Regions from separate parts of the Streptomyces sp. NPDC006655 genome, predicted to be linked through region 3. Evidence: riboswitches for the same ligand, from Rfam matches in the RefSeq annotation. Region 3 holds a riboswitch; each other region holds the start of a gene.
What was found. Region 3 has a riboswitch for cyclic di-AMP ahead of AB0958_RS29960 (LysM peptidoglycan-binding domain-containing M23 family metallopeptidase). Riboswitches for the same ligand answer to the same signal wherever they lie in the genome.
Positions count from the first base shown of each region.

Region 1: another riboswitch for cyclic di-AMP. It lies ahead of AB0958_RS33690 (C40 family peptidase); the one in region 3 lies ahead of AB0958_RS29960 (LysM peptidoglycan-binding domain-containing M23 family metallopeptidase).
Region 2: another riboswitch for cyclic di-AMP. It lies ahead of AB0958_RS10790 (transglycosylase family protein); the one in region 3 lies ahead of AB0958_RS29960 (LysM peptidoglycan-binding domain-containing M23 family metallopeptidase).
Region 4: another riboswitch for cyclic di-AMP. It lies ahead of AB0958_RS09580 (M23 family metallopeptidase); the one in region 3 lies ahead of AB0958_RS29960 (LysM peptidoglycan-binding domain-containing M23 family metallopeptidase).

Region 1 covers NZ_JBEYJU010000081.1:19,232-26,612, reverse strand. Annotated here, with positions in the region: gene AB0958_RS33720 (adenosylmethionine--8-amino-7-oxononanoate transaminase) at 1-932, opposite strand, end outside; gene bioB (biotin synthase BioB) at 925-2,130, opposite strand; gene AB0958_RS33710 (8-amino-7-oxononanoate synthase) at 2,278-3,405, shown strand; gene AB0958_RS33705 (DUF397 domain-containing protein) at 3,465-3,692, opposite strand; gene AB0958_RS33700 (helix-turn-helix transcriptional regulator) at 3,702-4,562, opposite strand; gene AB0958_RS33695 (ATP-binding protein) at 4,796-5,254, shown strand; gene AB0958_RS33690 (C40 family peptidase) at 5,288-5,761, opposite strand; cyclic di-AMP (ydaO/yuaA leader) riboswitch at 5,765-5,949, opposite strand; gene AB0958_RS33685 (hypothetical protein) at 6,307-6,615, opposite strand; gene AB0958_RS33680 (ATP-dependent Clp protease proteolytic subunit) at 6,623-7,258, opposite strand.
Region 2 covers NZ_JBEYJU010000013.1:113,953-121,333, reverse strand. Annotated here, with positions in the region: gene AB0958_RS10810 (Ppx/GppA phosphatase family protein) at 1-666, opposite strand, end outside; gene AB0958_RS10805 (DUF501 domain-containing protein) at 663-1,217, opposite strand; gene AB0958_RS10800 (septum formation initiator family protein) at 1,247-1,723, opposite strand; gene eno (phosphopyruvate hydratase) at 1,831-3,117, opposite strand; gene AB0958_RS10790 (transglycosylase family protein) at 3,404-4,114, opposite strand; cyclic di-AMP (ydaO/yuaA leader) riboswitch at 4,118-4,322, opposite strand; gene AB0958_RS10785 (transglycosylase family protein) at 4,520-5,524, opposite strand; gene AB0958_RS10780 (cytochrome P450) at 5,694-6,965, opposite strand; gene AB0958_RS10775 (nucleoside triphosphate pyrophosphohydrolase) at 6,969-7,381, opposite strand, start outside.
Region 3 covers NZ_JBEYJU010000063.1:320-7,700, reverse strand. Annotated here, with positions in the region: gene AB0958_RS29985 (Glu/Leu/Phe/Val dehydrogenase dimerization domain-containing protein) at 1-180, shown strand, start outside; gene AB0958_RS29980 (XRE family transcriptional regulator) at 233-835, opposite strand; gene AB0958_RS29975 (N-acetyltransferase family protein) at 834-1,361, shown strand; gene AB0958_RS29970 (TetR/AcrR family transcriptional regulator) at 1,404-2,006, shown strand; gene AB0958_RS29965 (SGNH/GDSL hydrolase family protein) at 2,058-2,843, opposite strand; gene AB0958_RS29960 (LysM peptidoglycan-binding domain-containing M23 family metallopeptidase) at 3,064-4,026, opposite strand; cyclic di-AMP (ydaO/yuaA leader) riboswitch at 4,031-4,192, opposite strand; gene AB0958_RS29955 (alpha-galactosidase) at 4,499-6,583, opposite strand; gene AB0958_RS29950 (tyrosine-protein phosphatase) at 6,759-7,381, shown strand, end outside.
Region 4 covers NZ_JBEYJU010000012.1:18,014-25,394, forward strand. Annotated here, with positions in the region: gene lhgO (L-2-hydroxyglutarate oxidase) at 1-199, shown strand, start outside; gene trmB (tRNA (guanosine(46)-N7)-methyltransferase TrmB) at 253-1,134, shown strand; gene AB0958_RS09570 (PrsW family intramembrane metalloprotease) at 1,211-2,467, shown strand; gene AB0958_RS09575 (aldo/keto reductase) at 2,566-3,528, opposite strand; gene AB0958_RS09580 (M23 family metallopeptidase) at 3,621-4,652, opposite strand; cyclic di-AMP (ydaO/yuaA leader) riboswitch at 4,660-4,821, opposite strand; tRNA gene AB0958_RS09585 (tRNA-Met) at 5,049-5,122, opposite strand; gene AB0958_RS09590 (dihydrofolate reductase family protein) at 5,193-6,332, opposite strand; gene AB0958_RS09595 (MarR family transcriptional regulator) at 6,435-6,959, shown strand; gene ribA (GTP cyclohydrolase II) at 7,108-7,381, shown strand, end outside.

The DNA of each region.
Region 1 (7,381 bases), on a different contig from region 3:
GTGGGCCCGTGGGCCAGTACCGGCACATCGCCCCGCGAGATCCCCTCGGCCACCCGGGACGTGCACAGCGTCGCCGCCATGGTCAGGTAACCGCCGGTCAGCGCCTTGCCCACGCACATCACGTCCGGCGTGACGGCCGCGTGGTCCGCCGCGAACAGCGCCCCCGTGCGTCCGAAGCCGGTCGCGATCTCGTCGAACACCAGCAGCACGTCGTGGGCGTCGCACGCCTCGCGCAGCACCCGCAGATAGGCGGGGGAGTGGAACCGCATCCCGCCCGCGCCCTGGACCACCGGCTCCACGATCACCGCGGCCAGTTCGTGCGCGTGCCGTTCGACCATCGACCGCAGCCGGTCGGCGTACCGCTCGTCGTACTCCGCCGGGGGCGCGTCCGCGAAGAGCTGGCGGGGCAGCACCCCGGACCACAGCTCGTGCATCCCGCCCTCGGGGTCGCACACGGACATCGGCTGCCAGGTGTCGCCGTGGTAGCCGCCGCGCCAGGTCAGCAGGCGCTGCTTCGCCGGACGGCCGAGGGAACGCCAGTGCTGGAGGCACATCTTGATCGCGACCTCGACGGACACCGAACCGGAGTCCGCCAGGAAGACGTGCTCGAGACCCTCCGGAGACATGTCGACAAGGAGCTTCGCCAGCCGGACGGCGGGCTCGTGGGTGAGCCCGCCGAACATCACATGGCTCATCCGGCCGAGCTGGTCGCGCGCGGCCTCGTTGAGCACGGGGTGGTTGTAGCCGTGGATCGCCGACCACCAGGAGGACATGCCGTCGACCAGTTCGCCCGAGCCGTCCGCGAGCCGCAGCCGGACCCCGCTCGCCGACTCCACGACGAGCGGTTCGGCCCGGCCGGGCATCGGACCGTACGGATGCCAGACGTGCCGCCGGTCCAGTTCCAGCAGCTCGGGGAGGCTCAGGTCAGGCATTGGGCGCGAGGTCCGTTCCGGCACCCCGGCGGCGGACGGCGACCAGGTCGGTGCGGGGCTCGTTGGCGACGGCCGTACCGCACACGTCCGCGTGGGAACCGGAACCCTCGTGGGAACCGCACCCCGACGCGCACCCGGCGTCCGACCCGCACCCGGCGTCCGCGTGCGACCCAGGGACCGCGTCCCTGGCCTCGGCCCGGTGCCGGGGCAGCGTCGTCTCGTCGGACCCCTCCACCACGAACCCGGCGTCCGCGATCATCTCCAGGTCGGCCTGGCCGGCCTGGCCCTCGGTGGTCAGGTAGTCGCCGAGGAAGATCGAGTTGGCCAGGTGCAGGGCCAGCGGCTGCATGGTGCGCAGATGCACCTCACGGCCGCCCGCGATGCGCACCTCGACGTCGGGGCAGACGAAGCGCACCATCGCCAGGATGCGCAGACAGCGCTGCGGGGTGAGGTTCCACTCCTTGGCCAGCGGAGTGCCCTCGACCGGGATCAGGAAGTTGACCGGCACCGAGTCCGGGTCCAGCGCGCGCAGCGAGAAGACCACGTCGACCAGGTCCTCGTCCGTCTCGCCCATGCCGGCGATCAGCCCGGAGCACGCCGAAAGGCCGGCCGCGTGCGCCTTGTTGACGGTGTCCACCCGGTCGGCGTACGTGTGCGTGGTCGTGATGTCCCCGTACGTCCCCTCGGACGTGTTGAGGTTGTGGTTGTAGGCGTCCGCGCCCGCCTCGCGCAGCCGCTCCGCCTGACCGTCGGAGAGCAGTCCGAGGCAGGCGCACACCTCGACGCCCTCGTTCTGCTCCTTGATCGCCTTGATGGTGCCGGCGACCCGGTCCACGTCCCGGTCGGTCGGACCGCGCCCGGAGGCCACCAGGCAGACCCGCTTGGCGCCCCCGGCGAGGCCCGCGGCCGCCGCCCTGGAGGCCTCGTCGGGTTTGAGCCAGCTGTACTTCAGGATCCCGGTCGAGGAGCCGAGGCGCTGCGAGCAGTACGAGCAGTCCTCCGGGCACAGGCCCGACTTGAGGTTGACCAGGTAGTTGAGTTTCACGCGCCGGCCGAACCACTGCCGGCGCACCTTGCCCGCCGCGGCCACCACGTCCAGCACGTCGTCGTCGGAGGTCGCCAGCACGGCGAGCGCTTCCTCGCGGGTCGGCAGCTCGCGCCGAAGCCCCTTGTCCACCAGCGTGTTCAGCAGGTCCATGAGAGCCGATCCTGTACTACGAGGCTGCTCCGGGCCAAGGAGAGTTCGCACAACCCTGTCAGATCGACATGTGGGTATCGCCACACAGTGGGTGGCCGACGCTCCCGCTAGGGTCTGTTCATTGCCTACAAAAGCACCGGAGGGGCCATGGCGTTCGGCTGGATCGACGAACAGGCGGAACTCCGCCGCCGCGCCGGGCTCGTACGGAACCTGCGCCCCCGTCCCGCCGACTCGCCGCTGCTGGACCTGGCGAGCAACGACTACCTGGGCCTCGCCCACCATCCCGAGGTCGCCGAGGGCGCGGCCGAGGCCGCCCGGACGTGGGGCGGCGGCTCCACCGGCTCCCGACTGGTGACCGGCACGACGGAGCTGCACACCGAGCTGGAGCGCGAGCTGGCCGGGTTCTGCGGGTTCGAGGCGGCCCTGGTCTTCTCCTCGGGCTACGCGGCCAACCTCGCCGCCGTCACGGCGCTCGGCCCGCACGGCTCCCTGATCGTCTCCGACGCCCTCAACCACGCCTCCCTGATCGACGGCTGCCGGCTGGCGCGGGGGACCACGCAGGTCGTCGGGCACGCCGACCCGGACGCCGTGCGCAAGGCGCTCGGCACGCGCGAGGGGCCCGCGCTGGTCGTCTCCGACACGGTGTTCTCGGTCGACGGCGACGCGGCGCCGCTGGCCGCACTGGCCGAGGCGTGCCGGGAGCGCGGCGCCGGACTGCTCGTGGACGACGCCCACGGGCTCGGGGTCGTCGGGGACGGCGGGCGGGGCGCGCCGTACGCGGCCCGTCTCGCCGGGGCCGACGACGTGGTGGTCACCGTGACCCTGTCCAAGTCGCTGGGCAGCCAGGGCGGGGCCGTGCTGGGGCCCGCCCGGGTGATCGACCACCTGGTGAACGCGGCGCGGACCTTCATCTTCGACACCGGTCTGGCGCCCGCCGCCGCGGGCGCGGCGCTGGCGGCCCTCAGGCTGCTGCGGCGCGAGCCCGCCCGCGCGGCCCGGGCCCGCGAGGTGGCCGCCGAACTGCACGCACGGCTGACCGCCGCGGGCCTGTCGGCGGTACGACCGGACGCCGCGGTGGTCTCCGTGCGGGCCCCGTCCCCGGAGGAGGCCGTGCGGTGGGTGGCCGACTGCCGGTCGGCAGGCCTGGCCGTGGGCTGTTTCCGTCCGCCTTCCGTGCCGGACGGCATCTCACGGCTCAGGCTGACCGCCCGTGCCGACCTCTCCGGGGCCGAGATCGAACGCGCTGTACGTGTGATCGGCGAGACACGACCATGAGTCGGCGTGACACGGCCGGGCCTTGCGCGCATGCGGATACGGAATCGGTTGCCGGCTGATCAGCCGGTGAACGTGGCCACGAAACCCGCCCAGCTCTCGGGGGAGAAGAGCAGCGCGGGCCCGGCGGGGTGCTTGGAGTCGCGTACGGCGAGCAGCCCGGCCGGTGGGCCGGAGTGCGGCCGTGCCGTCTCCACGCAGTTGTTCGCTCCGGTGCTGTAGCTGCTGCGCAGCCATCGCACACCGGGCAGATCCGTACTTGAAGGTACATTCCGAGGCAGTGCAGTCATGGTGCCTCCTTACGCGCCGTCACCTATCCCGGCGATGTAATCCAACGAGTCCTCGGGTGAAAGGGCGTGGATCTGAAGGGTGTTGAAGGCCTCCGCGTAGGCCTGGAGGTCTTCTTTCCGTTCGAGGTAGAGGCTACTCGTCAACTGGTCGAGAACAACCACATCCAGATCGGAAGTGCGCGGAAATGAGAAGATTACGAAAGGGCCGGTGATGCCGATATGCGCCCCCGCGGCGAACGGCAGCACCTGGAGCCGCACCTGCGGCAACCGGGCCGCCTCCGTCAGCCGCTCCAGCTGGCGGGCCATCACCCCCGGGCCGCCCACCTCCCGGCGCAGCACCGCCTCGTCCAGGACTGCGCTCAGCTTGAGCGGCGGATCGCCCCGTAGCACGTCCTGCCTGGCCAGACGTACCTCCACCAGCGCGTCGAGGGCCTCGTCGTCGAGCCCGTCGGCGGCCGCCCGGGTCACCGCGCGGGCGTACTCGGCGGTCTGCAGCAGCCCCGGCACCACCGAGGTCTCCAGCGTGCGCATCGCGCCCGCCTGCGACTCCAGGCTGATGAAATCCCGGTAGGCGGGCGGCAGCACCCCTCGATAGGCGTGCCACCAGTGGTGTCGCCCCGCGGTGTCCTCCGACCCCGCCAATACCAGGAGCAACTCGCGCAGTTGCCCCTCGGCCACCCCGTAGGCGTCGAGGAGTAACCGCACATCGGCCGGTTTCACACCGCTGGCGCCGGTCTCGATCCGGCTCACTTTCGACTGGTGCCAGCCCACCAGGCGGGCGGCCTCGCCGCTCGTGAGACCCGCACCGGTGCGCAGCATGCGCAGTTCGGTGCCCAGTTTCCGGCGGCGTACCGCGGGACCGTTCTGCATGGGCTACTCCCTACTCAATCTGGCCGCCCATATACGGTCCGGTGTCGCAGAGTTCACCGCTTCGAGCGACAGATATATGCACATCTTGGTGGATCGCTCCCCGTGACCGCCCCCGTGATGGCAGTCTGGCGGAGAAGTACCAGTCCGGGACCGTACTCGAACCATCCCCACCGTGCCGGACCCCGGTCCCGAGGAAGTCGGACTCCGGTCCCGAGGAAAGGGACGACGTCGCCATGGCAGACCACCTGGAAGCATCCGTCACCCTGCCGAGCGAACCCGCCTCGGTCGCCGCGGCCCGGGCGTATGCGCTGGACACCCTCGCGGAGTGGGGACTGCCACCGGAGACGGAAACGGCGGACACCATCCGCCTCATCGTCTCCGAACTCGCCACCAACGCCGTGCAGCACACCTTCGGGCAGTCGCCCACCTTCACGCTGGACCTCGTCCTCGACCGTGACGAGCACCTGCGCATCGGCGTCACGGACAGTCATCCGCGCTTCCCCAGGAGACTTCCCGCCGCGGTCCAGCAGGACAACGGCCGCGGCATGGTCATCATCCGCTGGCTCACCGCCGAGTACGGCGGCAGACTCCGGGTCCGCCCCACCCGGGAGGGCGGCAAGACGGTCTTCGTCGAACTGCCCTGGACGGTCCCGGCCCACCCCGTCACCGCGGTCGGCCAGCAGGAGCCGTAGCCCTGGGCTCCCGCCGGCCGGTGCGCGGCGGGGTCAGCTGACCCGGCCGTACCAGACGCTCTTCGTCCAGATCTTCTGGAGCTTCACCACGTCCCCGGTCTTCGGGGCGTGCCAGATCTTTCCCTTCCCGGCGTAGATGCCGACGTGGTACACGCTGGAACCCGAGTGGAAGAAGACCAGGTCCCCGGCCTTGCGGCTGCCGGCCGAGATGTGACGGGTCTTGTTGTACTGCTGGGCCGCCGTTCGCGGCAGGGTCTTGCCCGCCTTCTTGAACGAGTACAGCGTGAGCCCGGAGCAGTCGAACCTGTTCGGTCCGGTGGCGCCCCACCGGTAGGGTGAGCCCTTTTTCGAGGCAGCGACCTGCAGTGCCTTCGTCGCCAGCGTGGCGGCCGAGGCGTCGGAGGCGACACCAGGGATCACGATCGAGCCGCCCACGGCGGCGATCGTCAGCGCCGAGGCCGTACCGGCCCGAGCCATGAGCGACGGAACACGATTGAGCGCAGTCATGCGCAACCCTTCGTCAGCCGCCTGTGAAGGATGACCTGTCGGATTCGGGCTGGCGAAGTTGCCCGGCCGCGTTGCCACGGCTTCACCCCAAGGGCTGCTCGGTCCGGTCATGGCGTGACCGTGCCGGCGACCCGTCGTGCTTGGGTCCTCCACTCCTGCCGATGCACTGCTGTCGACGTCATCCGGGCGGCGGCAGGACTCGGCGTCCGCCCGGACCGCCCCGCCGTGGTGGCGGGGGCTTGTCGTCAGACGGGATCTTCACGCACTCGTGTCCGAAAATCCCAACGGAATCGGGGATTTGTGGGGTTACTCACCACCCACCCGTTCGGGTGGACAGCTCTGTGTTCGATTATCCGTCAACTCCCCTGCGTAGCCCCGGACCTGCGTCGAAGCCCTCCACGACCACCATGGCGCAGGCGAGTCGAGCGGCTTTTTCGGTCAGGTAAAACCACGCCACACTCCGCCGAACGGCGGTAACCCCTTTGGGTCGTTTCAACTCCGGTCCGGGCGTGGCGTCGACGCATCGGACCGGAGTCCTGCGGAGGTCACCGTACGCAGTCGGGCGGGAGTGCGACGCGAGCGGTCCGGCGCTCGCCGTCGAGCACCCGCAACGCCCGTGCCAGCGTGTCCCCGTGCAGCTCCGTCTCGCCCCGTCGATGCATCAGGGCCAGGGCGTCGCGCAGCTCGGACGCCGCGCGCACCAGCGCCTGCGCGGCGCGCAGACCGCGGTAGGTGTCCTCGTTCTGCGCCGGGTTGATACGGCCCAGCAGATCGACCACGTCCAGGTAACGGTCGATCAGCTCGCCCTCCGCGCGGGTCAGCGCGGGCAGCGGCGGCAGCTCCGGTGGCAGCATCGGCGGCTCACCCCGCGTGCGGCCGGCCGAGCGGGGGCCTGTGCGTGGGCATCACCCGGTCCGCCAGCCCGTACGCCACCGCCCCCGGCGCGTCCAGGACCAGGTCCCGCTCCAGATCCCGCTGGACCTGCTCGGGGGTGCGCCCGGTGTGCCGGACGAGCATCTCCTCCACCATCCCGCGGGTCCGTTCCCACTCGGCCGCCTGGATGAGCAGATCACTCGGCTGCCCCCGCACCGGTTCCGGCAGCGCCGGTTGCTGCAGCACGATGCGGGCGCCGGGCAGCACCGAGCGTTTGCCCGGGGTGCCGGCCGCGAGCAGCACCGCGGCCGAGGCCCCGGCCTGACCCAGGCAGACGGTCGCCACCTCGCAGGTGACGTACCGGAGCGTGTCGTAGATCGCGGCCATCGCGCTGAACGACCCGCCCGGGGAGTTGATGTACAGCGAGATGTCCCGCTCCGGAGCCGCGTACTCCAGGTACATGAGCTGCGCCAGCACGTCGTTGGCCGAGGTCTCGTCGACGGGGGCGCCCAGGAAGACGATCCGCTCCTCCAGCAGCTTGGAGTACGGGTCCAGGGTGCGTTGCCCGGCGGTGGTGCGTTCGGTGAACTCGGGCAGGACGTAACGGGCGGACGGTCGGGTCATGGCGATACCACTTCCTCGCGGCTGGGCGTCTCGACGGCTGAGCAGACTGTAAGAAATGTACAGGACGTACATACGTCAGGGCGGAGATTCCGCTGTCGCCGAACAAGATGTGTCGCCGGGGGC
Region 2 (7,381 bases), on a different contig from region 3:
GGTGACGGAGCCCGCGAGACCCACCAGGGTGCGCGCCTCGCGCATCGGTACGGTCTCCTCCGCGAGATCGAGGGCACGCTCGACGTCGGCCCACATGGAGGCGGTCTCGGCCTCGGTCGGCGGGTCGCTGACCCGCCCCTCGCGCACCAGGTGCCGCTCGGTCATCCGCACACAGCCCACGTCCACGGACCGGGCGGCCCGCACGTGCCCGTCACCGACCACGAACTCGGTCGAACCACCGCCGATGTCCACCACGAGGAACGGCGTGGCGAGGTGGTCGCGGCCCGTCAGCTCCCTCGTCGCGCCCGTGAAGGAGAACTCCGCCTCCTGGTCGCCGCTGATGACCTCCGGCTCCACGCCGAGGATGTCCAGCACCCCGCGCACGAACTCGTCCCGGTTCTCGGCGTCCCGGGACGCCGAGGTGGCCACGAACCGCAGCCGCTCCGCCCCGTACTCCTTGATGACCGCCGCATACTCACGACAGGCGGCGAAGGTCCGCTCGAGCGCCTCCGGCGCGAGCCGCCCGGTCCGGTCGACGCCCTGCCCGAGCCGGACGATCGTCATACGGCGGTCCAGGTCGACGAGCTCCCCCGTCTCCGGGTCGACGTCGGCGACGAGCAGCCGGATGGAGTTGGTACCGCAGTCGACGGCGGCGACACGGGTCACTTGGCGTCCTCCGGGGTGTGCGTCGGCGCGTGGTCACCGGCGAGCGTCACGCAGGCGCCCTTGGCCCACCACTCGGGCAGCATGGCGATCGCCTCGTCGCCGAGCGGGTTCACGCCCGGTCCCGCCGCCAGCGAGTGCGCGACCAGCACGTGCAGACACTTCACCCGGTCCGGCATCCCCCCGGCACTGGGAAAGCCGGTCAGCTCCTCGATCTCGTCCCGACGCCGGACGTAGTCCTCGTGCGCGGCCCGGTACGCCGCCGCCAGCTCCGGATCGCTCTCCAGCCGCGCCGTCATCTCCTTCATCACGCCGTTGGCCTCGAGCGTCCCGATCGCGGACGCGGCCTTCGGGCACGTCAGGTAGTACAGGGTCGGGAACGGCGTCCCGTCCGGCAGCCGCGGCGCGGTCTCCACGACGTCCGGCTGGCCGCAGGGGCACCGGTGCGCGATCGCCCGCAGCCCGCGCGGCGGCCGCCCGAGCTGCTGCTTGAAGGCCTCGACGTCGGCGTCGGTGGGCTCGGTACGCTCAGTGGAGGGCGGAGGCGTGTGCATGACTGTGTTCTGCGTGGCTTTCTGTCGGTTCACTGGTCGGACGCGTCGGACTTGTCGACGCCGTCCCAGACGTTCGCGTACCAGGGCCGGTCGGCCGCCCCGAGGTACGCGTGCGCCTGCCGGGCGGCACCGGGGTCGATCACGACGTACCCGGTCTCCCCCGGCATCACGTAGTGCAGCCGCTGCCGGATCTGCTGCTCGGCGTACGAGTCGTCCTGCCACCGCGCCTTCAGGTCGCGCAGCTGCTCGACCCGCTGCCTGGCCTGCCGCTGCTGACGCTGCTGATCGGCGATCTCGGCGCGCTGCGAGACGTACTGCCGCATCGGATAGGCGAGCGCCACGATCATCGTGCACAGCACGATCGCGAGCAGCGCCGCGCGCCCGGTCAGCCGGGAGCGGCGGGCCTGGCGCTTGGTCTGGGAGCGGTAGACCCGGGCCGCCGTCTGCTCGCCGAGCAGCTTGAGCCTGGTCGCGGTGGAGAACCGGTCCCGGTCCCTCACGGCCATGTCCCCGCCTCCCTGATACGTGCGTACGTCCCCGCACACGGTACGGGACCGCGTTCGGGGACGTACGTACGACTGGCTAAGCCTTACCCACGAGAGGCGGTACCGGCTCAGCCCTTGAAACGGGGGAACGCGGAGCGGCCGGCGTACACCGCCGCGTCGTCGAGGATCTCCTCGATGCGCAGCAGCTGGTTGTACTTGGCGACGCGCTCGGAGCGGGCCGGGGCGCCGGTCTTGATCTGGCCGCAGTTGGTGGCGACGGCCAGGTCGGCGATGGTGACGTCCTCGGTCTCGCCGGAGCGGTGGGACATCATGCACTTGAAGCCGTTGCGCTGGGCGAGCTCGACGGCGTCCAGGGTCTCGGTGAGCGAGCCGATCTGGTTCACCTTCACCAGGAGGGCGTTCGCGGTGCCCTCCTCGATGCCGCGGGCCAGGCGCTCCGGGTTGGTGACGAACAGGTCGTCACCGACCAGCTGGACCTTGTCGCCGAGCTTGTCGGTGATGACCTTCCAGCCGGCCCAGTCGTCCTCGAACAGCGGGTCCTCGATGGAGACCAGCGGGTACGCGGCGACGAGCTCCTCGTAGTACTCGGTCATCTCGGCGGCCGAGCGGGACTTGCCCTCGAACTCGTACCGGCCGTCCTTGTAGAACTCGGACGCGGCGACGTCGAGGGCGAGCGCGATCTGCTCACCGGGGACGTAACCGGCCTGCTTGATGGCCTCCAGGATGAGGTCCAGCGCGGCGCGGTTGGACTCCAGGTTCGGGGCGAAGCCGCCCTCGTCGCCGAGGCCGGTGGACAGACCCTTGGCCTTCAGGACCTTCTTGAGGGTGTGGTAGACCTCGGCACCCCAGCGCAGCGCCTCCGAGAAGGACTCCGCGCCGATCGGGGCGATCATGAACTCCTGGATGTCCACGTTGGAGTCCGCGTGCGAGCCGCCGTTGAGGATGTTCATCATCGGCACCGGCAGCAGGTGCGCGTTCGGGCCGCCCAGGTAGCGGAACAGCGGCAGGTCGGACGCCTCGGAGGCGGCGTGCGCGACGGCGAGGGAGACGCCGAGGATGGCGTTGGCGCCGAGCGAGCCCTTGTTGTCGGTGGCGTCCAGGTCGAACATCGCCTGGTCGATCAGGCGCTGCTCGGTGGCGTCGTAGCCGACCAGCTCCGGGCCGATCTGCTCGATCACGGCGAGGACGGCCTTCTCGACGCCCTTGCCGAGGTAGCGGTTGGGGTCGCCGTCACGGAGCTCGATGGCCTCGAAGGCGCCGGTGGAGGCGCCGGACGGGACGGCGGCACGACCCGTGCTGCCGTCGTCGAGGCCGACCTCGACCTCGACCGTGGGGTTGCCTCGGGAGTCCAGGATTTCCCGGGCTACGACGACGTCGATGGACGGCACGAGCATCTCCTTCTTGGGATGTGACGCTGGTTGTGCGGGGCGCACGCGGACCTGGTCGGCCCTTGCTCAGCCTTGCGACTAGAGCCTAACCGGCCCAGGGCCGTCAGCCGGTCGACCGACCGGCCCGTGGACACCCTGACGGTACTCATTGTTCATGCGCGGAACAAAGGGGGGTCCCGATGAAGAACGGGAGAAGAGCGGGTCAAGGAGCGCGACCGCAAAGAGAAACCCCGCTCCGGCGCGTTCGGGGGAAAACGCGCCGGAGCGGGGGCCCGTGGGGGACGGGGGTGCCTTACTTCAGGTGCAGCTGCTGACCCGGGTAGATGAAGTCGGCGTCGTCGACGATGTCCTTGTTCAGCTTGAACAGCGCCTGCCAGCCACCCTTCACCTTGTGCTTCTCGGCGATCGAGCTGAGGGTGTCACCCTTGACGACCTTGTACTCGCCGTCGCCCTTCTTGACCTTCTTGCCGGTCGGGGTGGTGACGGTCTTCTTGGCGGCCGGGCGCTCGGCGGAGCGGGAGGCCGTCTGGGTGTCGGTCGCACGGCTGCTCGTGCCGGCGCTGCCGCTGCTCGACGAGCCGCTGGAGCTGGAGCCGGACGAGCTGGAGCTGGAGCTGCCGCCGGTGTAGGCGGCGCCGGACAGGCCCTTGCCGCAGACCGGCCAGGCGCCCTTGCCCTGGGCGGCGAGGACCTTCTCGGCGATCTGGATCTGCTGCCCCTTGGTGGCCTGGTTGGCCTGCGGGGCGTAGGCGGTGCCGCCGTACGCGGCCCAGGTGGAGGCGGAGAACTGCAGACCGCCGTAGTAGCCGTTGCCGGTGTTGATGGACCAGTTGCCGCCGGACTCGCACTGGGCGACGGTGTCCCACTCGGAGGCGGTGGCGGCGGAGGCTCCGCCGGCTGCCATCAGCGGGGCGGCGACGGCGGCACCGGTGACGCCGGCGACGGCGATGGCGCGGACGGCCTTGGACGGACGACGGTGCTTGCCCTTGCCGGAAAACAGCATGGAAGATCCCCTCACCGACGCCTGCGAGGTGAGCTGTCGGGTTCGGGCCGGTTGAGTTGCCCGGCCGCACGGCCCGCTCTCGCGAGACGCGCGGCTCCACCCCTAGCCGGTTCCGGCGGCCTTTCGGCCGTGAGGCCCCTGAGGGCTCAACTGCCGGACCCGGCGCTTACCTTGGGTCCCCCGCTCCTGCCTACGGCGCTTGACGCGACGACTGTTCCCGGGCGGCCGCTGGCAGGACTCGGCGTTGCGACAGCCGGGGCTCGTGGTGACGAGCGGCCTTGACCGTAAACAGACGATCAGGCGAATTTCAAAGATGATCAGGGCTTCTGAGACTCATCCCACACTTTCACCAAAACGGACAATCGCCCCGAAGCAGGACGTCAACTCCCGCCGCTTTTGGCCCGTTTAGCTGTCGAGTTTCAGGGTCTGACCGGGGGCGATGTCGTTCGGGTCGGTGCCGATGTCCGCCTTGTTCGCCGCATAGAGCGCGCGCCACCCGCCGTCGAGGCCAAGGGAGTCGGCGATGGAGGCGAGGGTGTCGCCGTCGCGGACGGTGTAGGTGCCGGCGTCTGCGGAGGCATGACGGCCGGCGGACGCGACCTTCTGACCGTTTGTCACGGTTTCGTCCGCCGAGTCACCGCGGTGCTTGCCGCCACCGCTGACGGCGCCCGTGTCGACCAGGCTCCAAGAGCTGCCGGTCTGCCATGAATTGTCCGAGTCGTCACCGGCGTCCGGGATCACCGGGTTCTCGCTCGCCTTCGAGGGGGCGGAGGCGGAAGGCGTCGACCCCGCCGCCTTGCCGGCACCGTCGGACTTGCCGGGAACGGGCGCCTTGGAAGCGTCGCTCGCGCCGGAACTCGGAGCGGGGGACGCGGATTCGGCCCCGGAGCCCTTCGTCGCGGACGACGCGCCCGAGTCGCCGGAGTCGCTCGCGGAGGACGAGTCCGACAACCCGGAGGACGAGTCGACAGAACCGGAGGAACCGGACGAACCATCCGATCCGCCGAGGCCCGTGTCCACCTTCACCGAGGTGTCGTCCGACGAGAGCCCGGCCAGCAGGGCACAGGTCCGCCAGGGCTTGGTGCCCTGTTCCGCGAGTATCTTCTCGGCGACCGCGATCTGCTGCGAACGGCTCGCCTGGTCGGGCGTGGCGGCGTAGTCCGTACCGCCGTACTTGTCCCAGTCGTCCTGGGACATCTGCAGTCCGCCGTAGTAGCCGTTGCCGCTGTCCATGCTCCAGGAGCCGGCGCTCTCGCACTCGGCCACCTTGTCCCAGGTGGTGCCGTCGGCCGCGTTCGCGCTCGCCGCACCCAGCAGCGGGATGGCGATGGCGGAGCCGGTCACCCCCGCCGCGACGAGGAGAGCCGGAGCCTGACGGGGGCGACGGTGACGACCGTTCCCGGAGAGCATGCGGAAACCTTTCGAGCGACAGCGGTGACCTGCGCGACGGGTCCCGCAGGGGCGCCGCGCTGATGGGTGAACGTATCGGCAGACGATCACTTGTCACAAGTTAATGCCGCGCAGATCACGTGAAGATCACAGACTTGAGCGCTGGTCACCTTCGGTCCGTGGGGGTCCCTCACCCACCAGGTGTGAACTCCACGGGGAGCGTCCGCAGCCCGCGCATGATGAGCCCGCCACGCCACCGCAACTCCCGCTCTTCCGCGGCGAGTCGCAGGTCCGGAAGGCGGGTGAACAGGGTGGCGAGCGCGGTCTGCCCCTCCAGCCTGGCGAGTGGGGCGCCGAGGCAGTAGTGGATGCCGTGGCCGTACCCGAGGTGCTGGTTGTCCCGCCGTGAGAGGTCGAGCGTGTCTGGTTCGGCGAACCGCTCCGGGTCCCGGTCCGCGGCGGCGAGTACGACGAGGACCGGGTCGCCGGCCCCGATGTGCTGCCCGCCGATGACGAGCGGCTCGGTGGCGAACCGCCAGGTGGCCAGCTCCACCGGCCCGTCGAAGCGCAGCAGTTCCTCGACTCCGGTCTCCAGGAGGCCACGCTCTCCCGCGGCCAGGGAGTCCTGCAGGCGAGCCCGCTGCTCGGGGTGGGTGAGCAGGGCGTACGTGCCGTTGCCCACGAGGTTGACCGTGGTCTCGAAACCTGCGAACAGCAGGATGAAGGCCATGGCGGCGGCCTCGTTCTCGGTGAGGTGCTCGCCGTGGTCCGAGGCCCGGATGAGCCCGGAGATCAGGTCCTCCGCGGGGTCCGGCTCGGCGGGCAGCGCCTCCCGCTTGCGATGGATCAGCTCGGCCAGATACCCGCGCATCTTCTTCACGGACCGCGCGACACCGCCGCGGGGTCCCCCGCCGTGACGGATCATCATGCCCGCCCAGTCCCGGAAGTCGTCCTGGTCCTCGCGGGGGACGCCGAGCAGATCGCAGATGGCGTAGATGGGGAGCGGAAAGGCGAACTCGTGGATGAGGTCGGCGGATCCACGGTCCGCGAAGCCGTCGATGAGCCCGTCCGCCAGCTCCTGCACCCGGGGCGCGAACTCGGCCACCCGACGTGGTGTGAACGCCTTGCTGACCAGCCGCCGCAGCCGGGTGTGGTCCGGCGGGTCGATGTTCAGCAGGTGTGTCATCAACTCGGCCTTGCGCTCGCCGGGGATCCCGGTCTTGCCCTTGGCGTGCGCGGGCTCGTCGTGATGCGCCGGGTTCTTGCTGAGCCGCGGATCGGCGAGCGCCTGCCTGGCGTCGCCGTACCGCGTGACCAGCCAGGCCTCCACCCCGCTGGGCAGGGTGGCCCGGTGCACGGGGGCGTGCTCGCGGAGCCAGGCGTAGGCGGGATACGGATCGGTGGCGAACTCCCAGGTGAAGAGTTCCGGGGCGGTGGTGTCCCGAGGGGGCCGGCCGGTCACGCCTCAGTCCTGCCCCTCGGTCCGCCTGATCGCGTCCCGGTACGTGCGGGCCGCTGCTCTGAGGGCTGCTTCCGGGTCCACGCCCTCCGTCTCGGCGCGGGCGGCCAGGGCCAGGAGTTCGTAGCCGATGCCCTCGCCCGTCGGGAGGGGGACGTCCAGGCCCGCGGTGCGGACGCGGGAGGTGAGTTTGGCGGCGAGGGCGAGGCCGGGCTGGCCGAGGGGGACGCCGTCGGTCACCGACTTCCGCTGCTTCTCCGCCGCCTTGGTCCGCAGCCAGTGCTCCTTGACCTCCTCCGGCGTCGACGCGGTCTCGTCGCCGAAGACGTGCGGGTGGCGGTGGATGAGCTTGGCGACGATGCCGCCGGCCACGTCGTCCACCGAGAACGGGGCCTCGGGGTCCTCCTCCGCTATCCGTG
Region 3 (7,381 bases):
GGCGACATCGGGCCGGACGCCGACGAGGCGTTCGCCCATCTCCGGCGCTCGATGCGGGCCCTGGTGGGACTGATGCTGGACCGTGCGGAGTCCGACGGCACCACGCCGCGGGCCGCCGCGCACGCGCTGGTGACCGACCGGCTGCCGGTGATCGCGGAACGGTTCGACTGGTACCGCTGACGGCCGACGGCGCACGGGTCCCGGGTCGGGGAGCCGTGCGGCGGCGGGCGGCTCACGGCCGGGTGTCGCGGGTGAGGACCACCGCGTAACGGCATTCGGTGGCGGTGGTGTTGGCGAAGACGCGGTCGGCGGGGGCGCCGAGTTCGACGGTGTCGCCGGTGCCGAGTTCGTGGACGGTGTCGCCGTCATGGAAGGTCAGCCGTCCGTCGAGGACCCAGACGAGCTGTCGTACGAAGGCGAAGGCCGCCGCCGGATACGGGACGCGGGCTCCGGCGGGCAGCCGGATCTCGGCGATCTCCGCCGGGAAGCGCGGGCCGGTGATCTGACGGCGCCGGTAGCCGGTGCCGGGGTCCTGCCACTCGGCCGCGTCCGCGCCGCGCCGTACACCCGCCGTGTCGGCCACCGCGTCCGGCTCGCCCTCGGCGAGGGCGAGCAGGGAGGCGACGCCGAGCCGGAAGGCGGCGGACAGCTTGCCGAGGACGACGGCGGTGGGGCTGCTCTCGCCCCGTTCGATCCGGCTGATCATCGCAGCGGACACGCCGGACGCGTCCGCCAGCTGCGCCAGGGTCCAGCGGCGCCGTTCCCGTTCGGTGCGGACCCGGGCCGCGATCCTCGCCACCAGGGCGTCCGCCCCCGGATCTACTATGTTGGACATGAATCCACTATACGAGAGAGACCCGGTGGTGACGGTCCGGCCGGCGCGGCCCGGTGACGCGGAGGCGGTGCGGGCGATCCGCAACCACGCGATCGAGCACTCGACCGCCCTGTGGACCGACACCCCGCAGACCCCGGCCGAGGGAGCGGCCTGGTTCGCCACGCACCTGGAACGCGGTTCGGCGCTCGTGGCCGAGGTCGCCTGCGCTCCGGGCGAGGTGGCCGGATTCGCGGTCTACGGACCGTGGCGCCCCCTGGACGGCTACCGGCACACGGTGGAGGACTCCGTCTACGTGCGCGAGGGCAGCCAGGGACTCGGCATCGGCTCCGCGCTGCTGGCCGCGCTGATCGCCGGGGCACGCGAGGCGGGCCACCACGTGATGGTCGCCGGCATCGAGGCCCGGAACGCCCCGTCCGTCCGGCTGCACGAGCGGTTCGGCTTCGAGCACGCCGGCACGGTCCGGGAGGTGGGCACCAAGTTCGGCCGCTGGCTGGACCTGACGCTCATGCGGCTGCCGCTGTCCTGAGACCGCGACGCGGGTGGTGGGACGACCGATTAGGGTGACCGCGTGGCGAGAGTGCGGTTGAGTGTGGCCGAGCGGCGCGAGGAGCTGCTGCGGGCCGCCGTCGAGCAGATCGAGGCGCGGGGCGTGGCGGCGGTGCGGATCGCCGATGTCGCGTCGGCTCTCGGCGTGAGCAACGCTCTGGTGCTGTACCACTTCTCGACCAAGGAGAAGCTGGTCGCCGCCGCCTTCACCCATGCCGCCGAGGGCGATCTCGCACATCTGCGCCGGCTGCTCGGCCGCCGGACGTCGGCGCTGCGCCGGCTGCGGGCGGCGGTGCGCTGGTACGCGCCGACCGGGCAGGCCAAGGGGTGGCGGCTGTGGATCGAGGGCTGGGCGGCGGCACTGCGCGAACCCGCTCTGCGGGACGTGACCAGGAGTCTGGACCAGGAGTGGAAGGCCGCGCTCGCCGAGGTCATCGCCGAAGGGGTGGCCGCCGGTGAGTTCCGGTGCCCCGACCCGATGGCCTCGGCCCTGCGGCTGACGGCCCTGCTCGACGGGCTCGCCGTCCAGCTCACCTCCTACCCGGGCGCCGTACCGCGCTCCCGAGCGCAGGAGTGGGCCGACGAGGCGCTGGCCCGTGAACTGGGGCTGCCCGCGGGGCGGTGAGGGCGGCCCCCCAGAGCCGCCGTCTCCTTGCCCGCCGCGCGGGCGCACGCCTCAGGCCACGGAGGCGATCCGCATCTTGATGTCGTCCGGCGAGAGCGCGCCCTTGGCCATGACGTGGTCGCCCGAGGACTCGCCGCGCAGCCGTCGCCCGATCCACGGGACCAGGTACTCGCGGGCCCAGTGCACGTCGTCGCGACGGATCTCGAGGGTGCCGCGGGGCGGCAGCGGCGGCCAGGGCTGGTCGGGGTCCGCGGGGATCTCGACGCCGAGCACCTGACCGGCCCGCAGCGCCACGCGCGTGTGCCCCTCGGGAGAGAGGTGCAGCCGGTCGTCGTCCCAGGCCCGCCGGTCCTGCACGGTCTTCAGGGACCACAGGTCCAGCACCGGGCAGCCGTACCGGTCGGCGATCGCCCGCACATGACCGTTGTAGGTGGCGATCTTGCCGCGCAGGTGTTTGAGGACGGGCACGTTACGGGTGTCGAAGCCGGTGGTCACCATGACCGTACCGATGGCCCCGGTCAGCCGGACCACGGCCCGCTCGAACCGCTCGGCCACCTCGTCCGGGTCCGTGCCGGGGCGGATGATGTCGTTGCCGCCGGCGCAGAAGGAGACCAGGTCCGGGGCGAGTTCCAGGGCCTTGGGCACCTGGTCCGCCACGATCTGGTCGAGCAGTTTCCCGCGTACGGCGAGGTTGGTGTACTCGAAGTCGCCCTCGGGGCGCCGGTCCGACAGCAGTACCGCGAACCGGTCGGCCCAGCCGACGAACGACCCGTCGGGGCCCGGGTCGCCGACGCCCTCGCTGAAGCTGTCCCCCAGCGCCACGTACGACCCGATCACTGATGCGTTGTCACTCTTCGAATCGTCTGCCACATCGGATCATGATTCACCTTTGACTGTGACCTACGCGACCGTAATAAGGGGTTGACGATCGGTGAGATAAGACACTTTTAAATACTGTGCCAAGCCAGGAATAAGGGCCTGGTCAGCGACGTTGACGGGATGATCCCCGGACTCGTGGGTCCGGCCCTCGGAGTGCGTGTCGGACCGGTGGGGCCCCTCAGCCGACGGCGAGGCCCTTCGAGCGGAGGTAGGCGACCGGGTCCACGTCCGAGCCGTAGTCGGGGGTGGTACGGATCTCGAAGTGCAGGTGCGGGCCGGTCACGTTGCCGGTCGCGCCGGAGAGGCCGACCTGCTGGCCCGCGGTCACGGTCTGGCCGACCGAGACGGAGAGCGCGGAGAGGTGGCCGTACTGCGCGTAGTGACCGTCGGCGAGCCGGATGACGACCTGGTTGCCGTAGGCGCCGCCCCAGCCGGCCGTGACGACCGTGCCCGCGCCGACGGCCTTGACGGGGGTGCCGGTGGGCACGACGAAGTCGACGCCGGTGTGGTACCCGCTGGACCACATGGAGCCCGGCACGTGGTAGCCGGTGCCGACGGTGGCGCCGCTGACCGGGAGGACGTACCCGGAGGCGGCCGCCGTCGAGGCGTCCGGGGTGGACGGGGTGGACGGCACGGACGGGGTGGCCGCAGAGGACGAGGTGGAGGACTGCGCCTCGGGCCGGGCTCCGGAGTCCGCGGCACCGGTCGTCGTGGCACCGGTCGTCGTGGCACCAGTCGTCGTGGCGCCGCGGCCACCGAGCCCGAGTTCGAGGCCGGGGTGGATCAGCGAGGGGTTGTCGCCGACGGCCCGCCGGTTGTCGGCGTAGAGCCGGTGCCAGCCCCCGCTGATGTGCTGGTCACGCGCGATCTCCGAGAGGCAGTCGCCGGGCACCACGGTGTACGTGCGCTGCGCGGAAAGCCCGGCGGCGGACGTCCGCACGGTCGCCTTCTCCGGCGCCGCCTCGGCGACGGCCGGCAGCGACTGCGGGGCCTTCGCGGAGACGGACTGCGCGGTGGCCGCGTGGGCGCCGGTGGCCCCCATGAGCGGCAGGGCCAGCGCGGCGCCGCCGGTTCCAGCGACGGCCATCGAACGGGTGAGACGCTGGGTCTTCGGGCGGCGGTGCTTACCCCTCGCGGGCATGGCGCGTTCCTCTCCGGCGCCTGCGAGGTGAGCTGTCGGGTTCGGGCTGGAGCTGCCCGGCCACGCCGGAAGGCGTGACTGCACCCCTGGCCTGTCCCGGGAACCGGAACAGGCGGTCTTGCCTGGTGGGTCCCCCGCTCCTGCCGGGCACGGGTGAGTGTGTGGGGACTCCGGGCGGCGGCAGGATTCGGCGTTCCGTCCGGATGCGTGGCGAACGTAAGCGAGCAGGACGCACCCGGACAAGCGAACGGTTCCCGCCCTCCCGGTTCCGCTTGATCCGTTACCGGAATTCCCGGTCACCCTCCGTGAATTCCGACCTTTCCCGGTCCCGTAAATCCCTTGCGAAGCGCCTCCATTACGTGGACATGACGCGCGACGGTCGGTCACGAATATGACGCTCCTCACGCACGTCACGCCACGTCCCCATATTCCAGAGCGAGTTGCAATTAAAGCGCCAATTCGGACAGAAGGATCAGATGCGGCGGAGTCGGATGACCGTGGCATCCAGGTCGCCCTTGAGCCCCGCGTGCAGCCCGTGGTGCAACAGGACGGCCCCTCGGTGCACTTCGCCCGTTTCGCGGCATTCGTACGACGCCTCCGGGTCGAGACCCTTGAGCCGGAGCGCCGGCACCGGCTCGCCGTAGCTCTGCGCCTGGAGCCAGGCGAGGACGGCGGTCTCGTCGCCGAGCGTGTACTGCACCGCACTGAGTCCGCCGGCCGGCGGCCGCAGCCGGAACTGCTCGCCGCGCTGCACCAGCGGCCGGATCTCCTTGTAGAGCTCCACCCAGTGGCCGGCCTCGGAGAGTTCCTCCTCGGTCCACTTCGAGAGGTCGCCGCCGACCCCGAGCGCCCCGGCCATGGAGCTGACGAACCGGAAACGCAGCGAGCTGACCCGGCCGTTGAGCTGGTGGTTCGGACTGTCGGTGACCCAGGCGGACATCACCCGGGCGGGGTGGATCTGACTGAAGCCGTGCTGGATGGCGAGCCGGTCCAGCGGGTCCGTGTTGTCGGAGGTCCACACCTCGTCGGTACGGCTCATGATGCCGAGGTCGATCCGGCCGCCGCCGCCGGAGCAGGACTCGATGGCGACGTCCGGGTGGGCCGCGCGGATCCGGTCGAGCAGGGCGTACAGACCGCGCACGTGGTCCACCCACAGGCGCTGCGGGTAGGGCTCGCCCGGCCAGCCCGCGTCGGTGAAGCAGCGGTTGAAGTCCCACTTGACGTAGTCGATGGGCGCGCTGGACAGCAGGGCGTCGAGCTGCTCCCAGAGGTACTCCCGGACGTCCTCGCGGGCGAGGTTGAGGACGAGCTGGTTGCGCAGCTCCGTCCGCTTCCGGCCCTGCTGGTACTGCACCCAGTCGGGGTGCGCCCGGTACAGCTCGCTGTCCGGGTTGACCATCTCGGGCTCGACCCAGATGCCGAACTGCATGCCGAGCGCGTGCACGTACTCGGCGAGGGGCCCCAGACCCTTCGGGAACCGGTCCGGGTTGGGCGTCCAGTCGCCGAGGCCGGCGCGGTCGGAGGTGCGGGCGCCGAACCAGCCGTCGTCCACCACGAACAGCTCGACGCCGATCGCGGCGGCCCGCCGGGCGAGGGTGGCCTGCTGCTCCTCGGAGATGTCGAAGGTGGTCGCCTCCCACGAGTTGAACAGCACCGGCCGGTCCCGGTCCGCGTCGGGGATGACGTGCGCCCGCTGGTAGGCGTGCCAGGCACGGCTCGCCCCGCCGAAGCCGCCGTCGGACCACAGGGCCGCGAACACGGGACTGGTGTACGACTCGCCCTCGGCCAGCATCAGCAGGCCCGAGTCGTCGTAGCCGGCGCCGCCGGTGATCTGCACGCGCGCGTCGGGGAGCTGGGCGACGGCGATCCGCCAGGACCCGGACCAGCCGAGGGCGCAGCCCCAGACCTCCCCGTGGTCCTCGGTGGCGTCGGTGTCCAGGGCGACCCAGGGCAGGTGCTGGTGGCCGGTGTGGCCGCGACGGCTGCCGATGACCTTCTCGCCGTATGTGAGCGGGGTGCTGACCAGCCGGGACTCGGCGGCCCAGCGGCCGTGCAGCTGGGAGAGCCGCCAGCCCTCGCGGTCGGGCAGCGTCCAGGTCGCCGCGTCGGCGCGCAGCAGTTCCACGGGCGCGTGCCCCTCGTTGCCGACGGTCACCCAGCGCTCGACGACGTCGCCGCGCATCCGGTAGTGCAGGGTGATCACGATCCCGTCGTCCCGGAAGCGCAGGCGCAGTTCCTCGTCGCCGGCGTCGCCCGCCGTCTCGTACGACTCGAAGGCCCACTCCGTGCCGCGGCGCTCTTCAGTGCGCACCGACAGCGCGGGGCGTACGAAGCGGGGGCCGCCCTCGACGGGGTACTCCTCACGGCCGTCGAGCGGGGACTCGAAGGGCCAGTAGCCGGGCAGCACCCGGGGGCTGAGGGACTCGGCGTCGGCGAGCCGGATGCGGGGCCCCCAATGCAGGTGAAGCAGTTCGCCGGCCTCCGTCAGATGCAGCGCGTAGCTGCTGCCGGGGCCCGACAGGAGCCAGGTACGACCGTTTTCGGCGATGTCCACCATCGAGAAACCTCACACAGGTGCCAACAGATCCGCTCAAGCCCCAACATCATCAAGGGCCGCAGGCCCCGGAGGCAACGTCTGTGGACAACTCATTGCCTGTGGAAACCGATGTCGTATGGTCGACGCAGTGCCCGTCGACGAGCCGCGCCGACGGGGCCGGCCGGGAGGAGCCCCCGTGACGCAGCAGGTCCCGTCCACCGAGCCCGAGCTGGCCGGTGTGCGCAACTTCCGTGACGTGGGCGGCCTGCCGACCGTGGACGGGCGCCGGGTGCGGCACGGCGTGCTGTTCCGCAGCGGGCACCTCGCGCACGCGACCGAGCAGGACGCGGAGTTCCTCGCCTCCCTCGGGCTGCACACGATCTTCGACTTCCGCAACGCGGCGGACCAGAAGCTGGAGGGGCCGGACGTCGAGCTGCCCGGCGTGCGGTACGTGAACCTGCCGCTGAGCGATCCGGCGCACGGCGCCGAGTTCTGGACGATGGTCCGCGAGGGTGACATCGAGCAGCTGCGCGGGCTCCTGGGCGACGGCAGGGCGGCGGCCCGGATGGTCACCTCGTACCGCATGATCGTCAAGGACCGTACCGGCGAGCACGCGCGCGTGCTGCACGCCATCGCCGAGGACAGCGTCCCGGTGCTGATGCACTGCGCGGCCGGCAAGGACCGGGCGGGCATCTCGATCGCCGTGACGCTGCTCGCGGTGGGCGTGGAACGGGACGCGATCCTCGCCGACTACCTGGAGTCCAACGCCAAGCACCGCCGCTACCGGGTGAAGCGCAGCGGCAGCGGGGACAGCGTCTA
Region 4 (7,381 bases), on a different contig from region 3:
AGGGGACCTGGTGCCGGCGGCGGCCGGGGTGCGGGCGCAGGCCGTGCTGCGGGACGGGACGCTCGTCGACGACTTCCTGATCAAGGAGGGGCCGCGCGCGGTGCACGTGCTGAACGCGCCCTCGCCCGCGGCGACGGCCTCACTGCCGATCGGGCGGGAGGTGGCACGGCGGGCGCTGGAGATGCTGGGTTCGGTGTGACTCCCGCACGGGGCCCGGCCACGGCGGGTACGGGCCGTAAAATCGGATGCACTGTGTCTGACTCGCTCAATGCCCCCGAAGCCCCCCAGCCCGCCGGAACCGTCCCCGGCGCCGGCTCCCACCACACCCCTGGGGTGTCCGTCCGGCACACCCGGGCCAAGGGGGAGCCGCGGTTCCCGGACGGACCCAGGGCCGATCCCGCCGGGTCGCACTTCGAGCGGCGGATCCGCAGCTTCCAGCCGCGCCGCAGCAGGGTGACCTCCGGGCAGGCCGACGCGCTGCAGCGGCTGTGGCCCAAGTGGGGGCTGGACATCGACGGGCAGCAGGTCATCGACCTCGACGAGCTGTTCGGCAACGGCAACCCGGTGGTGCTGGAGATCGGGTTCGGGATGGGCGAGGCCACCGCGCAGATGGCCGCCGAGGACCAGGGCGTCAACATCCTCGCCGTGGACGTGCACACGCCAGGGCAGGGCAACCTGCTCAACCTCGCCGACCAGCAGGGGCTGTCCAACGTCCGGGTCGGCAACGGCGACGCGATCATCCTGCTCCGGGAGATGCTCCGGCCCGACTCGCTCGACGGACTGCGCGTCTACTTCCCCGACCCCTGGCCGAAGAAGCGGCACCACAAGCGGCGGCTGATCCAGCCCGAGTTCCTCGACCTCGCCGCGACCCGGCTGAAGCCGGGGGCGACCGTGCACTGCGCGACGGACTGGGAGCCGTACGCCGAGCAGATGCTCGACGTGCTCGAAGCGCACCCCGACTTCGAGAACACGCAGTCCGACGGCGGTTTCGCGCCACGTCCGCCGTACCGGCCGCTGACCCGTTTCGAGGGTCAGGGGCTGGACAAGGGACATGTGGTGAACGATCTGCTCTTCCGTCGCGTACAGCATCGGGTGCGGCCGAGCGAGCAGCACCGACTGGAGTCACCTCGTTAGGGTCGATGCCGTGGCCGCCTATCCGCCGCAGTACCCGCCGTACCCGCCGTACCCGCCGCTTCCCGCCGACGAAGGGCTGCGGCATCCTCGCTGGTGGCAGCGGCGTTGGGTGCGGTACGGGGCGCTGGGCACGCTGCTGGCCGTCTCCGGGCTCGTCATCCTCGCGCTGGTGCGGGAACAGACGGGGAACGAGGGGTTCCTCGTCGGGCTCGGGCTCGCCGTGCTGCCCGTGCCGCTGCTGGTGGGCGCCTTCCGGTGGCTCGACCGCGTGCAGCCGGGCCCCTGGCGGAACGTGCTGTTCGCCTTCGCCTGGGGTGCCTGCGCGGCCGCGCTGATAGCCATCGTCGCCAACAGCTTCGCGACCCGTTGGATAGCGACGGCGACCGCGGATCCGAGCGGCGCGGACACGCTCGGGGCGACCGTGATAGCGCCGATCGTCGAGGAGTCCGCGAAGGCCGCGGCCGTGCTGCTGGTCTTCCTCTTCCGCAGACGGGACTTCACCGGGGTCGTCGACGGGGTGGTGATAGCCGGGGTCACCGCCACGGGGTTCGCGTTCACCGAGAACATCCTCTACCTCGGTACGGCCTTCGGGACCGACCAGCTGACCGGTGACCGCGGGATCGCCTCCGTCACCGCCGCCACCTTCTTCGTGCGCATCGTCATGTCGCCCTTCGCGCATCCCCTGTTCACCGTCCTCACCGGGATCGGCTTCGGCATCGCCGCGCTCTCCGGGGAACGACAGCGGGCGCGGCGCGTGCTGGTGCCGGTGTCCGGGCTGCTGCTCGCGATGAGCATGCACGCGCTCTGGAACGGGTCCTCGACCTTCGGGCAGTTCGGGTTCTTCGCCGTGTACGGCATGTTCATGGTGCCGCTGTTCGGGCTGCTGACCTGGCTGGCGGTGTGGACGCGGCAGCGGGAGCTGCGGACGGTGCGTGAGGAGCTGCCGGCGTACGTGTACGCGGGGTGGCTGGGGGCGGCCGAGCCGTTCGTCCTCGGGTCGATGCGGGCCCGGCAGATGGCCCGGGAGTACGCCGCGTACCACTTCGGGAAGCCCGCCGGGCGGGCGGTCGCCGAGTACGAGCAGTACGCGACGACACTCGCGCTGCTGCGGCGCCGGGGGCAGCGGGGGCGGGCGGGGGCCGATTTCGTCGTACGGGAACGGGAACTCCTGGCCGAACTGTGGAGCCGCCGGGAACTCGCGCGCCCCGCGCTGGAGTACGCGTCCCGCACGGCGGCCACCGGCTACGCCTACCCGGTCACACCGCTCCCCGGGGCCCCCGCGTGGTACGGCACGACGGTGTCGTCCACGATCTACAACCCGTACCGGTCGTAGGCGCCCGGGAGGTGGGGAGCTGCCGGGGGGCGGAGAGCAGCCGGGTCACCGCCCCGCCTCCGCCGCCCCGGCCCCCTCCGTCGCCGTCGCCGTCGCCGTCAGGCCGAAGCCCGCGTCAGCTTCTGCAGTTCCTCCTCCGTCAGGGTCAGGTCCGCCACCGCCAGGAGAGCCGGGAGCTGTTCCACCGTGCGGGCCGAGGCGATGGGGGCCGTGACGGTGGGCTGGGCCGCCAGCCAGGCGAGGGCGACCGTCGGGACGGGCGCCGCGTGGGCCTCGGCGATCTCGTCCAGGGCCACCAGGACCCGCTGGCCGCGCTCGGACTCCAGGTACTGGGCGGCGCGGCCCGCCCGGGCGCTGTCGACCGTCGTGCCGGGGCGGTACTTGCCGGTGAGGAAACCGGACGCGAGGGCGAAGTACGGGACCGCGGCGAGGCCGGTGCGGGAGGCCAGGTCCTGGAGGGGGCCCTCGTAGGTGTCGCGGGAGACCAGGTTGTAGTGCGGCTGGAGGGCGACGTACCGGGCCAGGCCCTCGCGGTCGGAGAAGTCCAGGGACTCCTGGAGCCGCTCGGCGCTGATGTTGGACGCGGCGATGTGCCGGACCTTGCCGGCCCGCACCAGTTCGTCCAGCGCCCCGATGATCTCCTCGACCGGCACCTCGGGCCTGTCGAAGTGGGTGTAGTAGAGGTCGATGTGGTCGGTGTCGAGGCGGCGCAGGGACGCGTCGGCGGCGGCCTTGATGTTGGCGGCCGACAGACCCTCGTACTCGGGGTGCTGGCTGACCTTCGTCGCGACGACCACGTCGTCGCGGTTGCCGCGTGCCTTGAGCCACTTGCCGATGATCGTCTCGGACTCGCCGCCCTGGTTGCCCTCGATCCAGGCGCTGTAGGAGTCGGCGGTGTCGACGAAGTTGCCGCCCGCGGCCGTGTACGCGTCGAGGACGGCGAAGGAGGTGACCTCGTCGGCGGTCCAGCCGAAGACGTTGCCGCCGAGGGCGAGCGGGAAGACCTCCAGGTCGGAGGCGCCGAGCTTACGGAGGACCGGGGATGCGGAAGAAGCAGTCATGCTTCATTCCAACGCGGCGCGGCAGGCGGGCCATCCCACGCAATACGAAGTTCTCGTAAAAGCGGAAGGCCCGCCGGGGCCGGTGGGGTGCGTCAGGGGTTGAGGCCCTTGCCGCGCAGCCAGGTCATCGGGTCGATACCGGTGGGCTGGCCACCGGGGTGGACCTCGAGGTGGAGGTGCGGGCCGGTGACGTTGCCGGTGGCGCCCACGCGGCCGATGACGTCGCCGGTGGCGACCTTCTGGCCGACCTTGACGCCGATCGACGACTGGTGGCAGAACCAGAGTTCGGTGCCGTCGTCCAGGGTGAGGATCGTGCGGTAGCCGTAGGAGCCGGCCCAGCCCGCCTCGGTGATCGTGCCGCCGTGGACCGCCTTGATCAGCGTGCCGGTAGGGGCGGCGAAGTCGAGGCCGGTGTGGTACCCGGAGGACCACATGGAGCCGGCCTGGCCGAAGGTGCCGGTGATCGTGTACGACACGACGGGCAGCGTGTACTGCTTGGCCAGCGCCGCGATCCGGGCCTGCTCGGCCTTCTGCTTGGCGGCGGCAACCGCCTTCTCCTTGGCGGCGCCGGCCTTGGCGGCCGCGGCCTGTTCCGCCTTGGCCTCCGCGGCGGCGACCGCCGTGTCGGCGGCGGCCACGGCCTTGGCGCTCGCCTTGGTGTCCAGCTGGTTCTGCTGCCGCTCGGCCTGGGCGATGATGCGGCTGCGCAGCGCCTCGCCGGCGTCGGAGGAGGAGTCCCCGTCCGTGGCGGTCGTCGTGGTGACGCTGCTCAGCGCCGTCTGCGTGGCGTGGTGGCCGCCCCCGTCGCCCAGCAGGGAGGCGACGGAGGGCAGGTCCGGCAGGGAGATGGAGACCGGCGGGTGGCCGGTGTTGGCGCTGGCCATGCCGCCCGCGCCGACGGCGGCGATGACGCCGACGCCGAGGACCGTGGAGCTGCGGGCGAGTCCGCCGCCGCGCTGCTTGGCGATCCGGTGCCGGCCGCGCTCGGGGGCGAGGGACTCCTCGGTGGGGTTCCACTCCTCCCAGGGGCCCTCGTCGGTGCGGTAGGTGCCGTAACCGAAGGTGTCGGGCTGCCGCTGGCTGGGCACGAACGGGGCTGTCGGAGCAGGCCGGTTGGACGCCACGCGGGCGCACTCCTTTCCTTCCGCCGCCTACCGGGTTAGCTGACGGGTTCGGAGCGGGAAGGTCTCCTACGCGCGTATACCGGCCGATTCGTACTCGGCGGCAGCCGTGCGATTCACCCCAAGGTGGTGGTTCCCCGGTTCCCTTGACGGGATTCGGCGCGTGCGCACGGAGCCATCTCGGGTGACGGCTGGGACGACCGCGCTGCGTTATCGAACGTTAATAGACCCGGCGGTAAGATTCCAAGCCATTCGCCTTGATCATTAAGCTTCCGCAGGATGGACTTACCTGCCACGACCGGCCAAAAACGGTCGAGTTGACCACGCTTTCAAGAAACTCGCGCCCGGACACGCCTCAGGGCCGGAATCCGTGATCTGGATTCCGGCCCTGAGGTTCAGTAGCGGGGACAGGATTTGAACCTGCGACCTCTGGGTTATGAGCCCAGCGAGCTACCGAGCTGCTCCACCCCGCGTCGGTGACACCAGCATACGTCATCCGAGGAGTGCGAGTCACACGGGTTACGAGCACCCCGCGCGCAGGCCCTAGGCGAGGGGTGTTCCCAGGTGCGCGTTCGGCGCCTTGGCCATGGCCTCGTACTCGGCCAGGACCACCACCGACACCCCCTGCTCCCGCAGCATCCCCGTCCCGTCCGCCGCCCGCACGAACGTGTCCGGTTCACGCCAGGCCGTGACCACCCGGCGCACCCCCGCGCCGAGAATCAGCTCCGCGCAGGGGTGGGGACGGGAGGCGCGGTGGGTGCAGGGCTCCAGGCTGGTGTAGACGGTGGCCGTGACCAGCCGGGGGTCGGCCGGGGGGATCTTGGCGAGGGCCGCCTCCTCCGCGTGGGCCACCGGGTCGCCCGCCTCCCGGGAGTGGCCGCGGGCCAGCTCCGTGCCGTCGGCGGCGACCACCACCGCGCCGACGCTGAACGCCGTCTGCGAGGGCGGGCACTGGGCCGCCAGCTCGCACGCGAGCCGCAGCCAGTGGCGGTCGGCGGCGGACACCGAGCCGCCCACGCCGGGGGCGGTGGGCTCGTAGCGCATCAGGACGACGTCCTCGATACGGCGGGTCTCCAGCAGGCGCAGCCGCCCGGCCTGGTAGCCGCCGGGGCCGAACAGGCGGGGCGCCTTCGGCTCGCCCACGAAGACCGGGGCGAGGACCAGCTGGAGCTCGTCGGCCAGGCCCTGCTGGAGCAGCTGGGTGTGGACGGTGCCGCCGCCCTCCACCATCAGGCGGTCCACACCGCGGACGTCGTGGAGGTGGGTCAGCAGCGCGGGCCAGTCGAGCACGGGGCCCAGCGGGACGATGTCGGCGGCGATGCCCAGGGCGGCCGCCCGCTCCGCGCCCGAGTCGGTCGTGCAGACGAGCTTGTCGCCGCCCGTGTGCCAGAACTTCGCGTCCGGGTCGAGGTCGCCGGTCGCGGTGACGGTGACCTTGAGGGGGTACTCGGGCCGGCCGGCGGCGATCCGGGCGGCGCGGCGGGCCTCGGAGTACACCAGGAGCCGCGGGTTGTCCGCGCGGATCGTGCCGGCGCCGATCAGGATGGCGTCGGAGCCGGCCCGCACCTCGTCGACCCGGTCGAAGTCGGCCGGCGAGGAGAGCAGCAGCCGTTCGGGGCCGGTGTCGTCGAGGTAGCCGTCCAGGGAGACGGCGGCGGACAGCAGGACGTGGGGGTACGGCATCGGACGCGCTCACTCTCGGCGGCGGGCGGGACCACTCCCGGCGGTCGGCGGGGTGTGAACCGGGCGCTTGGTTAAAGTTTGAAACAAACCTACACTGGTCCCATGACGACTCGCTGGCTCACGTCGAAGGAGCAGCGCGCCTGGCGCGCGTTCATGGCGGCGACCAACCTCCTGGAGGACGCGATCGACCGCCAGCTCCAGCAGGACGCCGGCATGCCGCACCTCTACTACGGCATTCTGGCCAACCTCTCCGAGGAACCGGAGCGCAAGCTGCGGATGACCGATCTCGCCGCCAGGTCCAAGATCACCCGCAGCCGGCTGACCTACGCCGTGACCCGGCTGGAGAAGGACGGGCTGATCCGGCGCGAGGACTGCCAGTGGGACAAGCGGAGCAGTTTCGCGATCCTGACGGACAAGGGCATGGCGGCCCTGGAGCGCACGGCGCCCGGGCACGTGGAAACGGTGCGCGCGGCGGTGTTCGACCACCTCTCCGAGGAGCAGGTCACGCAGCTGGAGGAGATCAGCTCCGTGATCGCGCGGGCACTGGAGGGTGCCGAGAAGCCACGGCCGACCTCCGACGAGGTGCCGTGGCGGCGGCGCTCGTCGTCGCCGTGTTCCGGTTCGTGAACCTCGATTTCGCGGGCCGCCCGAAAACTTGTTGCTTCAAATTTAAAGCATGGGGTATGGTTCCAGCCGTGGATCTGCTTCAAATCTGAAGCAGGAGCACGCGTCCCGCACGGGACAGCCGTCCTGCACCCGGACACTGGAGACCCCGATGACCGACTTCCCCGCCGCCACCCAGCGCGCCCGTGTCCGGGTCCCGCTGCGCTTCACCGACGGCTACAGCGTCAACGCCGAACTCGTCACCTTCCACGGCCTGACCGACGGTCAGGAGCACGTCGCCGTCGTCCTGGGCGAGCCCGCACCGGGCACCCTCCCGCTGGTCCGCCTGCATTCCGAGTGCCTCACCGGCGACGTCTTCGGCTCGGCCCGCTGCGACTGCGGACCCCAGCTGCGCGAGGCCGTCGAACGCATCGCCGAGCGCGGCG